2 regions of the Serratia sp. HNCC26DJ206 genome follow, and region 1 is predicted to be linked to the other one. Evidence: predicted binding sites of a transcription regulator. Region 1 holds the regulator's gene; the other holds the start of a gene.
The links. The regulator CRP, encoded in region 1, controls carbon source genes, mostly activating them, when cyclic AMP is high. The targets are predictions, from matches to a motif close to ATGTGANNNNNNTCACAT.

Region 1 (6,822 bases):
TGCGCAAGATCAGGTAGGCAGCCAGCGTGATCGCCAGCATGATGCTCAGCGTCAGGTGCTCCGGCAGTTGCAGTTGCAAGAGTCCGGCGGCGATCGCTAACCCGGCCAGCGTGCCGAGGGCACGATGTTGGATCCTGACGCGCGTGGCGTTATAGCCGTTCTGGCTGACCAGCATAATGGTCAGCAGGATCCAATAGGGCTTCGGCAGGTTGAAAATCATACCCAGACTGCTACCCACCGCCAGTATGATGCCCAGCCGGGCGGCATTGCGCAGGGCGTTGGACTTCAACGACAGGTAGCTCACCACGGCGGGCCAGAACGGCAACCGCGCCTGGTTGGCCATCAGATCGCGCTGATACAGCGGGCGTTGGCTGCGTAACAGGCGGGCGATGCGGCTGAAGTGGTAAAAACAGAACTGGCCAACCGGGTTCTCGGCATGCTGCGTAGCCACCTTTTCCAGCGCCGCCAGCTCATTCTTCATACTGAAACGCGCTGAACGCCGGTGATAGAGAATATCGTTGGCCACGATGCGCAAACGCCCGGCGATCACTTGAGCGTTGCGGCGGATAATCGCTTCGGCCTGGCTCTGTTCCACCAGTTTTTGCACTTCTTCTGGCTGATGCAGGCTGACGGTAATGTGTTCCTGCAGATCGAGTGCCACCTGGAAAGTGCGTTGCAGGCGTTTTTGCTCTTGGTTATTGGCATGGGGCAGGAAGTTTAACTGCTGATATAACAGGCTGATCAGATCCATCACTTTCTGCTGGCGTTGCAGCAGCGGCGGCAGTGCGGTTTCTGGATCGATGTGCTGGGTCAGCAGCGAATATTTGGCTTCGAAATAGTCTGCCAACTGGATATAGAGCTGGCTCAGGGATTCGCGCATCGGTTGCTCTTTCCACAGTTTGAACCAGAACCAGGTGAACAGCCCGTACCAGGCGGTGCCGACCAGATACAGCAGCGGCGCATGCCAGATCGGCACGTGTCCGGCCATGCTGAGAGAAAAGATGGCAGCGACCAGCGCGGCGGGCAGCAGACGTGCGTGCAGCGGGCTGATTTCACCGCTGACGCCCAGCAACAGCGCCATCGCCAGCATCAGTAAGGGTAACGGGATATGCCACAGCAGCGCCTGTTGCAGCAGCAAACTGCTGAGAGCAAACAGGGAACCGCCAACGGCCAGACGTTTGAAAAAGCGTTTGTGCGGCGTATCCAACCCGGCGATGTTGCAGCAGGCAGGTACCAGAGAGAACAGCAGGCCGAGTTGCAGGTTGCCCATCAGCAGGAAGAAAACCACCGGCAGGCACAGCACCAGCGTTTGCCGCAGTGCATAGTTGACTTCCGGGTGGTAGATCAGGCGCCGCCACATGATGAATGGGGGAAGTTAAAAAAAACGGCGTATCGCTACGCCGTTTCTTCAATAATTAACGCGTGCCGTAAACGACAATAGTTTTGCCGTGGGCAGAAATCAGGTTTTGATCTTCGAGCATTTTCAGAATACGACCGACGGTTTCACGTGAGCAACCGACGATTTGACCAATTTCCTGGCGGGTAATCTTGATTTGCATGCCATCCGGGTGAGTCATGGCGTCGGGCTGTTTTGCCAGGTTCAGCAGGGTTTGTGCAATGCGGCCGGTAACGTCAAGGAAGGCGAGGTTACCCACTTTCTCTGAGGTGATTTGCAGGCGGTTTGCCATCTGCGCAGACAGGCGCATCAGGATATCCGGGTTAACCTGAATCAACTGGCGGAATTTCTTATAGGAAATTTCAGCCACTTCACAGGCTGTTTTCGCTCTAACCCAGGCACTGCGCTCCTGGCCTTCTTCAAATAATCCAAGCTCGCCGATGAAATCCCCCTGGTTGAGGTAGGACAGAATCATCTCTTTGCCTTCTTCATCCTTGATCAGCACCGCCACGGAGCCTTTCACGATGTAGTAGAGCGTTTCGGCCTTTTCACCTTGGTGAATCAGCGTACTCTTTGATGGATATTTGTGGATATGGCAATGAGACAGGAACCATTCGAGAGTCGGGTCTGTTTGCGGTTTGCCGAGAACCATTCGCTGTTATCCTCTGTTGTTATCGCTGCCTTGTATCACAGGGGTCAGAGTTCCCTGTAAAACGTGCTTATAGCCCGGTGTTTTATAGAGTGGCTATCAACAGGTTTTGAGGCATGTTATAGAAATACGCTTGTACCCTAGCATATTAACTTGCGCCAAGTGCTGCAAGCTACATTCTGTTAACATACCAATATAGGGTCCTTTCCTCGGACATTCCCTGAAATCGGTGACCTGGAAAGAGTTCTTGCGGCTCTGTTTGTAGCACAGAGTGAGGCGGGTGTCTTGTGTTGTCTCGCTTCAGTATGATTAGCATCAGGTTCCGTTGCCAGTTTCTATGCGAAAGCGTACCCTGATTTTGAGAAATTAACTGGAGTGTACAAAATGCAGGCAAGAGTTAAGTGGGTAGAAGGACTGACATTCTTGGGCGAGTCTGCGTCCGGCCATCAGGTATTAATGGACGGTAACGCGGGCGATAAAGCGCCAAGCCCGATGGAAATGGTCTTAATGTCGGTTGGCGGTTGTAGCGCCATTGATGTGATGTCGATTCTACTGAAGGGCCGTAACGATGTCCGTGACTGCGAGGTAAAACTGACCTCGGAGCGCCGTGAAGAAGCACCGCGTCTGTTTACCCATATCAACCTGCATTTTATCGTCACCGGCAAAGGGCTGAGCGACAAGATTGTTGAGCGTGCGGTTAACCTGTCTGCCGAGAAGTATTGCTCGGTCTCGCTGATGCTGAGCAAAGCTGCCAGCGTCACCCACAGCTTTGAAATCTGTGAAGTGGCCTGAAGCTACCAGCGGTAACTGTGGCAGTGGTTGCTCAATAAATGCAGAAATCGCCGCGCCGTGATGGTTAGCGGCGATTTTTGTAAGTGCAGCACACAGTACTGCGCCTGCGGCAGGTTGTCGATCGGCAACGTCACCAGTTTTTGCTGCAAATGGAAAGGCGTGTTCATCGCCCGCGCAACAATGGTCAAATAATCCGCCTCCAACACCATATTCAATCCACATACCGCCGAATCTGAACGAATGGGCTTATTGGTTAATTGCTGATAAAAGCTGCCGAGCACCGTTTGCAGTTGCTGGTAATAACCCATGTCGGTTTCTGGCAGCAGCCATTTGGCTCCGTGCAGTTGATCCAGTGATGTTGCCTGTGCCAGAGGGTGTCCTCGGCGCGCAATAATGCAAAACGGGGCTTTGAACAGCGGGGTACAGATCAAGTCTTGCAATGGCATGTCCGGGATCACCGTGCCGATGGCCAAATCCAACAGGCCCGTGTGCAACGCTGGCAACAGCGTGGAGATCTGTGCCTCACGGATCAGCAGATTGGCCTGCGGGGCGGAGGCCTTGAAGAGATCGACCAGTTCTGGGAGTACCGTCACGGCCAGTAGCGAGGAACAACCGATCGCCACGCTGCCCTGCGAATGCTGGTTCAACTGTTGGATCTCCTCGGTGGCGCGCTGTAATTCCTCAATCACTAATTGCATTCGCACAGCAAAAGTATGGCCGGTTTCGGTCAGCGTCATCCCCTTGCTGCTGCGCACGATCAACTGGGTTTTCAGCGTCTGTTCCAGTTCTTGGATAGAGCGGCTGACCGCCGGTTGAGACTGTGCCAAGGCGCGCGCAGCGCCACGAATACTGCCGCAGCGTATCACTTGCTGAAAGGCTTTTAGCTGCTGCAACTTTGGTAATTGGCGCATTTATGCCCCTCCTTCATCGCTTAAAACGATAATTTCACTTTGCCCACAGAAGGAATATCGGCGATGAGAAATCATTCATTAATGATTTTTTGTCGTTGGTGAGGGAGTGGCTGGTGCAGGATGACAGAGGGGGAAGCGCGGTGATTGGCCGCGCCCAAAAGAGTTATTCGATTTTTTTGCCTTCGAGCAGCCGTTGCACCAACGGTGCCATGATCAGCTCCATCGCCAGCCCCATTTTGCCGCCCGGCACCACCAGCGTATTGATGTGCGAGATAAACGAGCCTTGCAGCATGGCCAGCAGATAAGGGTAATCAATCTGATCCAGGCCGCGGAAGTGGATCACCACAAAGCTTTCATCCAGCGAGGGGATGGCTTTGGCGGCAAACGGATTGGAGGTATCGACCGTCGGTACCCGTTGGAAGTTGATATGGGTACGCGAGAACTGCGGTGTGATGTAGCTGATGTAATCTTCCATCGAACGTACGACGGAGTCCATCACCGCTTCACGCGAATGGCCGCGCTCGCCGGTATCGCGGACCAATTTCTGGATCCATTCCAGGTTGACGATCGGCACCACACCCACCAGCAGATCGACATGCTTGGCGACATCGACCTTATCGGCAACCACGCCGCCGTGCAGCCCTTCGTAGAACAACACATCGGTGGGGGCTGGCAGCGGCTCCCACGGCGTGAAGGTGCCCGGTACCTGATCGTAGGGTACGGCTTCATCGTAGGTGTGCAGATATTTGCGCGAGCGACCAGTGCCATTTTCGCCGTACTGGATAAAGCTTTGTTCCAGCAGGCCGAAGTTATTGGCTTCTGGGCCAAAATAGCTGATATGGCGGCCAAGATCGCGCGCCTTACGGATAGCCGCATCCATTTCCGGCCGGGTGAAGTTATGGAAACTGTCCCCTTCCAACTGGGCGGCGCGAATATTCAACTGCTGGAAAATCTTGCGAAACGCCAGGCTGGTGGTGGTGGTACCGGCACCGCTGGAGCCGGTCACCGCAATGACGGGATGTTTGGCAGACATAAGCGGAAAACTCCATTAAGTGTGCGAGGTAGACTTCAAGCTGCATGACGAGTATAGAAAACTTCGATTCGTCCTCGACGAAATATACCCCTATTTGTTGCGGTTGCAGATACCCAGTTTGCCATTAAGGCCAATTTCAAATAGAGGGGCGCAGGAATTTGCGGCCCCCGGCGATGCCTGCAACGATGACCATCGCACCAAGAAGCAGCGAGAGGCTAGAAAATGTTTCATCATATCCGAATGCGGAAATCAACGGGGTGCTGAACAAAGGGGAAAGGAACTGACCAAGAAATATTGATGTGGTCAAGACTCCCCCAGCGAAGCCTCTGCGCCGTTCTGGCACCAGGCCAAGCGCAATGGCGACGAAATTCGGCGAAACCGTGGCATAACCTGCACCGATTGCCGCTGTGCCGGCAAAGATGAGCCAGGGGGTTCCCCCAGTGCTGATGAGCGTAAACCCAAGGGCCATCATGGCATAGCCCAAGGCGTAATTGCCAAAAAAGCCGATCGCACGTTTCATCCGGGCATAGAACAAGGCTGTACAGCCACCCGTCAGCGTTAATACGCCCAAAGCCGAGCCGGTCATCACGGCGCTGTTGTCACCTTGTGCATTGAAGAAAAAGGGCAACTGCGTCGGCATAACAAAGAAGATCATGTTGGTCATCATTTGCAAACACGCTAACGCTAAAACGAGAGGTTTCCATGCGGGAGCCCCGTTATCCCCGGATATTTTGGCGCGTGGGGTGGGTCTGGCTGGCTCGGTAATGGCCACCCACATCAGCGGCAGGAAAAGGGCCGCCAGGCCGTAGATCGCGAAGGGCAGCCGGGGCGAGATGGCTGCCGCGTATCCCGCCAGAGAGATAAACAGAAAACCGCCGAAGTTTCGTGCCGATACCTGTAATCCCACAAAGTCGCTGCGTTGGCCGTCGGTGAAGTAGTCACCGATCAGGGCCGTTCCCGCTGTCATGATGATCGCCACGGCGACGCCCAGCGCCAGGCGGCTGGCAAAAATCGCAGGCAGGCTTGGAAGATAGAGACCGGCGCTACCTGTGATAACGAACAGGATCACGCCGACCAGCAGCATCCAGCGTCGCCCAAAACGGTCAGCGAAAATACCCGCCAGCGGGGCGCATAGCACCACGCTCAGGGAGGGGGCAGGCACCAGCAGGCGCGTCAACATGCCCGCGTTTGGGGTGTCTGAAAAGGCGGCCTCAAGCCCTGCCAGCGCAGGGCTGATCGTTGCATTCGCCATCACGGTTAAACTTGCCGCCATCAAAAGAGCGATGGCTCTTGGATCTCGCCAGACGGCTGTTTTGAGATGGGCCGGATCTTGTTTCATGCTCTGTATTCCTATTGCAAGAGTTTGTGTGTTGATGCATCTTACAAACTCAAGTCAACTTGAGGTCAAGCATGAAAATTCTGGATATCGGCGAGGTAGTGCAACAATCCGGCCTATCGCCTTCGACATTGCGCTATTACGAAGAAATAGGGTTGATCGCATCCGTCGGGCGGCATGGGTTGCGGCGGCAGTTTGAGACGGATGTCCTGCTGCGGCTCTCATTGGTGGCGCTCGGTAAGTCCGCAGGTTTCTCACTGGTCGAAATTTCGGCAATGTTTGGCAAAGATGGCCTGCCGGAACTACCGCGCGCAAACCTGCATCTCAAAGCAGACGAGTTAGAGCGCCAGATCGACAATCTCACGGTCTTGAAAAACGCTCTGCGTCATGTTGCCGACTGCCCGGCTCCGTCACATCTTGAATGTCCGAAATTCCGACGTTTACTCCTGACGGCAATCCGTCGCCAAAAGAGCAAAGCAAAGTAGGCGATCGCTTAGAGATTGTCGTCGTGACCCGCTGCCTTTCAAGATAGCGAAGAACCGTGTCGGCAGAATGGCAGCTACGTCTCTTCCTGCCCTGCGCGGATCTGCCCGCGTGGCATGATATTGATGGTCTCGTGCAGCTCCGACCACACCAGCACGATCTCGCCGCTTTTCAACTGGCGGCGTACGTCATCCACCTTCTGTTCCAGCGAGCGTTCGTGCT
Region 2 (6,822 bases), on a different contig from region 1:
ATAAATAACCCCGAGTTTTTGCTGCTGCCGCCGACGTAACTGACTTTTCCCGTGTTGCTGTGTAATGCACCGGCCAGATAATATTTTTCGTTTTGCCCCGGCGTAACAACGCGTTTTTGTTGACCACGAAGTTGCCAGTCAGCACCTATTTTGGGGTTGAGGTGGATATCCACTTCATCCTCGTAAAATACGGGATGTTCAGCGCTACACTGGGCAAGAGCCTCGACGATAACAGCCATTTTTTCTTCTTTATGTGGATCGCGAATACGCAGTGTTGGTGCCGCTCTTCGCCAGACCAATCCAGCAGAGGGAAGCCAACGACGAACCGTCGAAGCATGCAAGCTGCAGCCTGTTATCTCATTGATTTTTATTGTTAACAGCTCAGTGCTCCAGCGAGAACGCTGATAACCGAAATCGCTTGGTGAATGCTTAATCAGTTGACGTAACAGCGCACAGATATGCTCAAATGGCCAGCGTCGTCCACGCCCTGGAGATAAGGATTGCAACCCTTCCAGACCGTAAAGCGTGAACCAATTAACCCAGCGTCCCAACGATGAGCGCGCGCAGCAAAGCGTTTTGGCAACATCACTGAGCGTGTCGCCACGGTGAAGCATCAGCATAGCCGTGAGTCTTCGAGCATGGTTCTTATCGTCTGTTTTTTGTATGGTTTTTTGCATCAGAGACCTTTCGGCATCGGATATTGGTGCTATGATCGGCATAACTCAGTCCGGTTGGTGGTTTGGGATATTCAGCGATTGATCAGATCGCTTAAATCGGACTGAGTTCCCTCGTGGTGATCTACTATTTGGAACAGCTATTTAGCGGCATAAACTGCAATTTCAAGCATAAAAAAACCAGCCCGAAGGCTGGTTTCAGATGTGACTAACCGCGAGCGGTTAAATCAGCAATTATGCATCACCGAAACGGCGACGTGGTGCAGCAGGTGCCGCATCGTCACGGCGCGGTGCTGGCTTACCGCCACGACGTTCGCCACTGGCAGCATTACCACCTTCGCGACGCTCACCGAAAGAACGACGCGGAGCAGCAGCCCCTTCACGGCGCTCGCCATTGAATGGACGAGCACCACCACCACGACGCTCACCGCCGTTACCACCAGCAGGACGCTCACGGCGTTCATGTGGCAATGCATCACCCAGCAGTTGCATGTTCATCGGCTTGTTCAGGATGCGGGTGCGAGTGAAGTGATTCAGGATCTCGCCCGGCATGCCTTTCGGCAGCTCGATGGTGGAGTGGGAAGCAAACAGCTTGATGTTACCGATGTAACGGCTGCTGATATCGCCTTCATTAGCGATAGCGCCAACGATATGACGAACTTCTACACCATCATCCCGGCCCACTTCAATGCGGTACAGTTGCATTTCACCAACGTCACGACGTTCGCGACGTGGACGTTCAGCACCATCACGGCTCTCTGAACGTGCACCGTCTGGACGTGCGTCACGACGACGCTCGCCGCCACGCTCGTCACGGTCGTTGAACTCACGGCGTTGACGCGGCTTGAATACCGGATCCGGTGGCAGGATCAGAGGACGTTCGCCCTGGGCCATTTTCAGCAGAGCTGCGGCCAAGGTTTCCATATCCAGATCTTCTGCCGGTTGCAGTTTAGCCAGCAATGCGCGGTACATATCCAGATCGCTGCTTTCCAGTTGCTGCTGCACTTTAGCGGCAAACTTGGCCAGACGGCGCTCACCCAGCAGATCTGCGTTTGGCAGCTCAACTTCTGGAATGGTCAGCTTCATGATGCGTTCGATGTTGCGCAGCAGGCGGCGTTCGCGGTTTTCCACGAACAGCAGCGCGCGGCCAGCACGGCCAGCACGGCCAGTACGGCCGATACGGTGAACGTAAGACTCTGAATCCATAGGGATGTCATAGTTCACGACCAGGCTGATACGCTCAACGTCCAGACCACGGGCCGCCACGTCGGTGGCGATCAGAATATCCAGGCGGCCATCTTTCAGGCGCTCCAGAGTCTGCTCACGCAGAGCCTGATTCATGTCACCGTTCAGTGCAGCACTGTTATAACCGCTACGCTCCAGCGCTTCGGCCACTTCCAGAGTGGCATTTTTAGTACGCACGAAGATGATCGCAGCGTCAAAATCTTCTGATTCCAGGAAACGCACCAGCGCTTCGTTTTTACGCATGCCGTGCACCGTCCAGTAGCTCTGGCTGATGTCCGGACGGGTAGTCACACTTGACTGAATGCGCACTTCCTGCGGATCTTTCATAAAGCGACGGGTAATACGGCGAATCGCTTCTGGCATGGTGGCAGAGAACAGCGCGGTCTGATGCTCAGCCGGGATCTCCGCCATGATGGTTTCTACGTCTTCGATAAAGCCCATGCGCAGCATTTCGTCGGCTTCGTCCAACACCAGGCCTTTCAGGCTGGAGAGGTTCAGGGTGCCGCGCTTCAGGTGATCCAGCAGACGGCCCGGAGTCCCTACCACGATCTGTGGGCCCTGGCGCAGAGCGCGCAGTTGCACGTCATAACGCTGGCCACCGTACAGTGCCACCACGTTCACGCCATGCATGTGCTTGGAGAAATCGGTCATTGCTTCAGCAACCTGAACCGCCAGTTCGCGGGTCGGTGCCAGCACCAGGATTTGTGGTGCTTTCAGGGCTGCATCAAGGTTGTGCAGCAGTGGCAACGAGAACGCTGCCGTTTTACCGCTCCCGGTCTGCGCCATGCCCAGCACGTCGCGACCGTTCAACAGGTGAGGAATACACTCTGCCTGGATCGGTGATGGTTTTTCGTAGCCCAGATCGGTCAGGGCGGCGATGATTGGAGCAGACAGCCCCAGGTCAGCAAAAGAGGTTTCAAACTCAGTAGTCATGTACACGTGCCTCATTAATAATGGCAGCCAGTCTACATAACTCGTCGAGAAAATTTTCAGTCATTTTCATTGAAAAGTGTGAACCGGCTCAAATTAGATTGTAAAACAGACAAAAAAGCCCTCGCCCGTTAAGGCGATTACTCTGGTTAAAAAACCAATGTAATTCAGGCTGATAAGTGTCCGTCAGCTATTGCTGGTCCGATTCCGATAGGTCGTCTTGTTCTTGGCTCAACATCGCCAATTCCAACAATGCATAGCGGTGCTCAACAAAGTTATGAACGTTGTTAGCTACCGTCAGTTTGAACAGCGCCGAAGCGGTGTCCTTGTCCCCCAGACTTAGGTAATGCTTACCTAAATAGAAGTCAGTTTCACTGAGATGCTCAGCGAGCGAAGTGTTATCCGTTGCATCTGCCTTGAGGCGTTCCATCAGCGTTTTTTCGCTGATTTTGCCCAGGTAGAATTCGACAATATTCCATCCCCATTGCCCTCGGTTCGCTTTGTCATAACGCTGCTGGAGCGCTACGGTAGCTGTCTTGGGATCGATTTCTCTTTCCACCAGATAAAGCCACAACGAACGGAAGGGATCATTTGGATCGTCTTGATAAAACGCCTGCAGATCATCCTGCGCTAACGGGAAGCGACCACCATAATACAGTGCAATGCCCCGGTTTAAACGCGCGTAATTGTAAGTTGGATCAAGCTCTAGTACAGAATCAAACGCTTCATAGGCAGCATCAAAATTGCCTGCCTGCGTAAAGTAAATGCCCAGGTAGTTGAAAACTTCCGGCATATCAGGACGTATCGCTAACGCTTGCGAGAAATCATTGCGCGCCAGTGCACGTAGCCCGAGGCTATCATACAGTACACCGCGCTCATATAAAAGCTGCGCACGCTCATCGTCCGTCAGTGCCCGGCTGGCAAGTATTTGTTCCATGCGCGCCAGGATCACTTCCTGCTGCAGTGTTGGCTGCAACGGGATAGCCAGAACTTCGTCTTTACGCCAATCATGGTTGCTGCATCCTGCCAGCATGAGTGCTGTCGCAACATAACACCAGCGCAAGAAAGGCTTCATTTCCCACTCCCGAAGACAAACATTGGATGAACGTCCTGTCCTCCGCTTGCTAATACGCGGACATCCTACCCACGTGATAAGAACAGCTCCCAACCCCACGGCGGGGAGCTGTAAAACTTATGATACAGTTACTCTGCTTCAGGAACCGGTGCGGCAGCGGTTTCTGGCGCTGTCGCTTCTTTGATGCTCAGGCGCACACGGCCCTGGCGATCAACTTCCAGTACCTTAACCGGCACTTCCTGGCCCATCTGCAGATAGTCGGTCACTTTCTCAACGCGCTTGTCAGCGATTTGAGAGATATGTACCAGACCTTCTTTACCGCCGCCGATGGCCACGAAGGCACCGAAATCAACGATACGGGTCACTTTACCCTGATACACACGGCCAACTTCGATCTCAGCGGTGATCTCTTCGATGCGACGAATAGCAAATTTCGCTTTCTCGTTGTCGGTAGCAGCAATTTTCACTGTACCATCATCTTCAATTTCAATGGTAGTGCCGGTCTCTTCGGTCAACGCACGAATGACAGAACCGCCTTTACCAATCACATCTTTGATCTTGTCTGGATTGATACGGATGGTATGGATACGCGGTGCAAACTCAGAGATATCGCCACGCGGTGTGCTGATTGCCTGTTCCATCACGCCCAGAATGTGCAAGCGCGCACCCTTGGCCTGGTTCAGAGCCACCTGCATGATTTCGCGGGTGATACCTTCAATTTTGATATCCATCTGCAGCGCGGTGATACCTGCACGGCTACCGGCCACTTTGAAGTCCATGTCACCCAGGTGATCTTCGTCACCCAGAATGTCAGACAGCACCACAAAGTTGTCTTGCTCTTTCACCAGGCCCATCGCGATACCCGCAACCGCAGCCTTGATTGGCACACCAGCATCCATCAGCGCCAGAGAAGCCCCACAAACCGAAGCCATGGAAGAAGAACCATTGGATTCAGTGATTTCAGACACCACACGCACGGTGTACGGGAAATCTTCTGGTTTAGGCATCATCGCCAAGACACCGCGTTTCGCCAGGCGGCCGTGACCGATTTCGCGACGCTTAGGTGAACCTACCATACCGGTTTCACCCACGGAGTACGGAGGGAAGTTGTAGTGGAACAGGAAGTTATCGGTCTTCTCGCCCATCAGTTCATCGATGTTCTGTGCGTCACGCGCAGTACCCAGAGTGGCGGTAACCAGCGCCTGAGTTTCACCACGGGTGAACAGGGCTGAACCATGAGTACGCGGCAGCACGCCGGTGCGCACATCCAGACCACGGATCATGTCTTTTTCACGGCCATCGATACGCGGCTCGCCACGCAGCACGCGGCTACGTACCACGTTTTTCTCAACGTTACCCAGGATGTCTTGAATCTCTGAGGCATCCAGCGTTTCGTCTTGTGCCAGCAGAGTTTCCACTACGCTGTCTTTGATCGCGTCAACCTGAGCATAACGCTCTTGTTTCTCGGTGATGTGGTAAGCATCACCCAGACGGCCTTCTGCCAGTTCAGCCACGCGCGCATGCAGCACTTCGTTGACCGCAGGCGCCTGCCAATCCCACTTCGGTTTGCCCGCTTCAGCCACCAGAGCGTTGATGTTTTCGATAACCACTTGCTGCTGGTCATGACCAAACACCACTGCACCCAGCATCTGATCTTCGCTCAACACGTCAGCTTCAGATTCCACCATCAGCACGGCACCGGCAGTACCGGCAACCACCAGATCCAGACGGCTTTCTTTCAGCTCGTCAGTGGTTGGGTTCAGCACATACTGATCGTTGATGTAACCCACGCGCGCGGAACCAATTGGGCCATTGAACGGAATACCGGACAGGCTCAGGGCTGCGGAAGCGCCGATCATCGCAACGATGTCTGGGTTAACCTGCGGGTTAACGGACACCACGGTGGCGATCACTTGCACTTCGTTCAGGAAGCTGTCTGGGAACAGTGGGCGGATCGGGCGGTCAATCAGACGGGAGGTCAGGGTTTCGCCTTCGCTCGGACGGCCTTCACGGCGGAAGAAGCTGCCTGGGATACGGCCAGCAGCGTAAGTACGCTCCTGATAGTTAACGGTCAGCGGGAAGAAGCTCTGGCCGGGTTTGGCTTTTTTCTGGCCTACAACAGTCACGAATACTGCGGTGTCATCCATGCTCACCATAACGGCGGCAGTGGCCTGACGTGCCATCATACCGGTCTCAATAGTGACGGTATGTTGGCCATACTGGAATTTGCGAATGATCGGTGTCAGCAAAATTTAATCCTTAATTGACGGCGCGCAATCGTAATGACGACTCGACACGCCAGTGACTCAACTTGCCTTCACATTACATCCTCGCGACTAATGACAACCCTTATCTCAGCCTGAGATAAAGCCTCTCATTAGCCGCGCGAACCTCTGTAACGGAAGGTCCTAGTAATACATTAACCTGATTTACCTATGCTTCCTAGAAGAAAGGGGCCAAATTAGGCCCCTTTCCACTGAAACTTGCTCGATTAGCGACGCAGACCCAGACGCTCGATCAGGCTGGTATAACGTGCTACATCTTTACGCTTCAGGTAGTCCAGCAGCTTACGACGCTGAGAAACCATACGCAGCAGACCACGACGGCTGTGGTGATCTTTTTTGTGCTCTGAGAAGTGGCCTTGCAGATGGTTGATTTGCGCAGTCAGCAGGGCAACCTGAACTTCGCTAGAACCACTGTCGTTAGTACCACGACCAAAATCAGCTACGATTTTAGCTTTAGCTTCAACACTTAGAGACATTGTCATACTCCAGATTATAGATAATAAATACGGGCGCCGATCTCTAATTCAGCAACCCAATGCATAAGCTGCGCCATTCTACTCTTATCCCTGCCATCCTTCAAGCGATCGGGGAGGTACGCAGGGCAAGGCGATCA

Region 2: the regulator CRP is predicted to act here: its motif matches at 2,929-2,946, upstream of yrbN (protein YrbN).

Annotation. Positions count from the first base shown of each region.
Region 1 is NZ_JBXUGP010000034.1:34,602-41,423, forward strand. It holds gene AC2A1E_RS20090 (YccS/YhfK family putative transporter) at 1-1,360, opposite strand, end outside; gene crp (cAMP-activated global transcriptional regulator CRP) at 1,416-2,048, opposite strand; gene AC2A1E_RS20100 (OsmC family protein) at 2,430-2,837, shown strand; gene AC2A1E_RS20105 (LysR substrate-binding domain-containing protein) at 2,840-3,748, opposite strand; gene AC2A1E_RS20110 (phosphoribulokinase) at 3,912-4,781, opposite strand; gene AC2A1E_RS20115 (MFS transporter) at 4,918-6,120, opposite strand; gene AC2A1E_RS20120 (helix-turn-helix domain-containing protein) at 6,192-6,602, shown strand; gene AC2A1E_RS20125 (YheU family protein) at 6,677-6,822, opposite strand, start outside.
Region 2 is NZ_JBXUGP010000029.1:16,658-23,479, reverse strand. It holds gene AC2A1E_RS18665 (IS630 family transposase) at 1-719, opposite strand, end outside; gene AC2A1E_RS18660 (DEAD/DEAH family ATP-dependent RNA helicase) at 909-2,852, opposite strand; gene yrbN (protein YrbN) at 2,842-2,916, opposite strand; gene nlpI (lipoprotein NlpI) at 3,040-3,924, opposite strand; gene pnp (polyribonucleotide nucleotidyltransferase) at 4,053-6,173, opposite strand; gene rpsO (30S ribosomal protein S15) at 6,416-6,685, opposite strand; gene truB (tRNA pseudouridine(55) synthase TruB) at 6,820-6,822, opposite strand, start outside.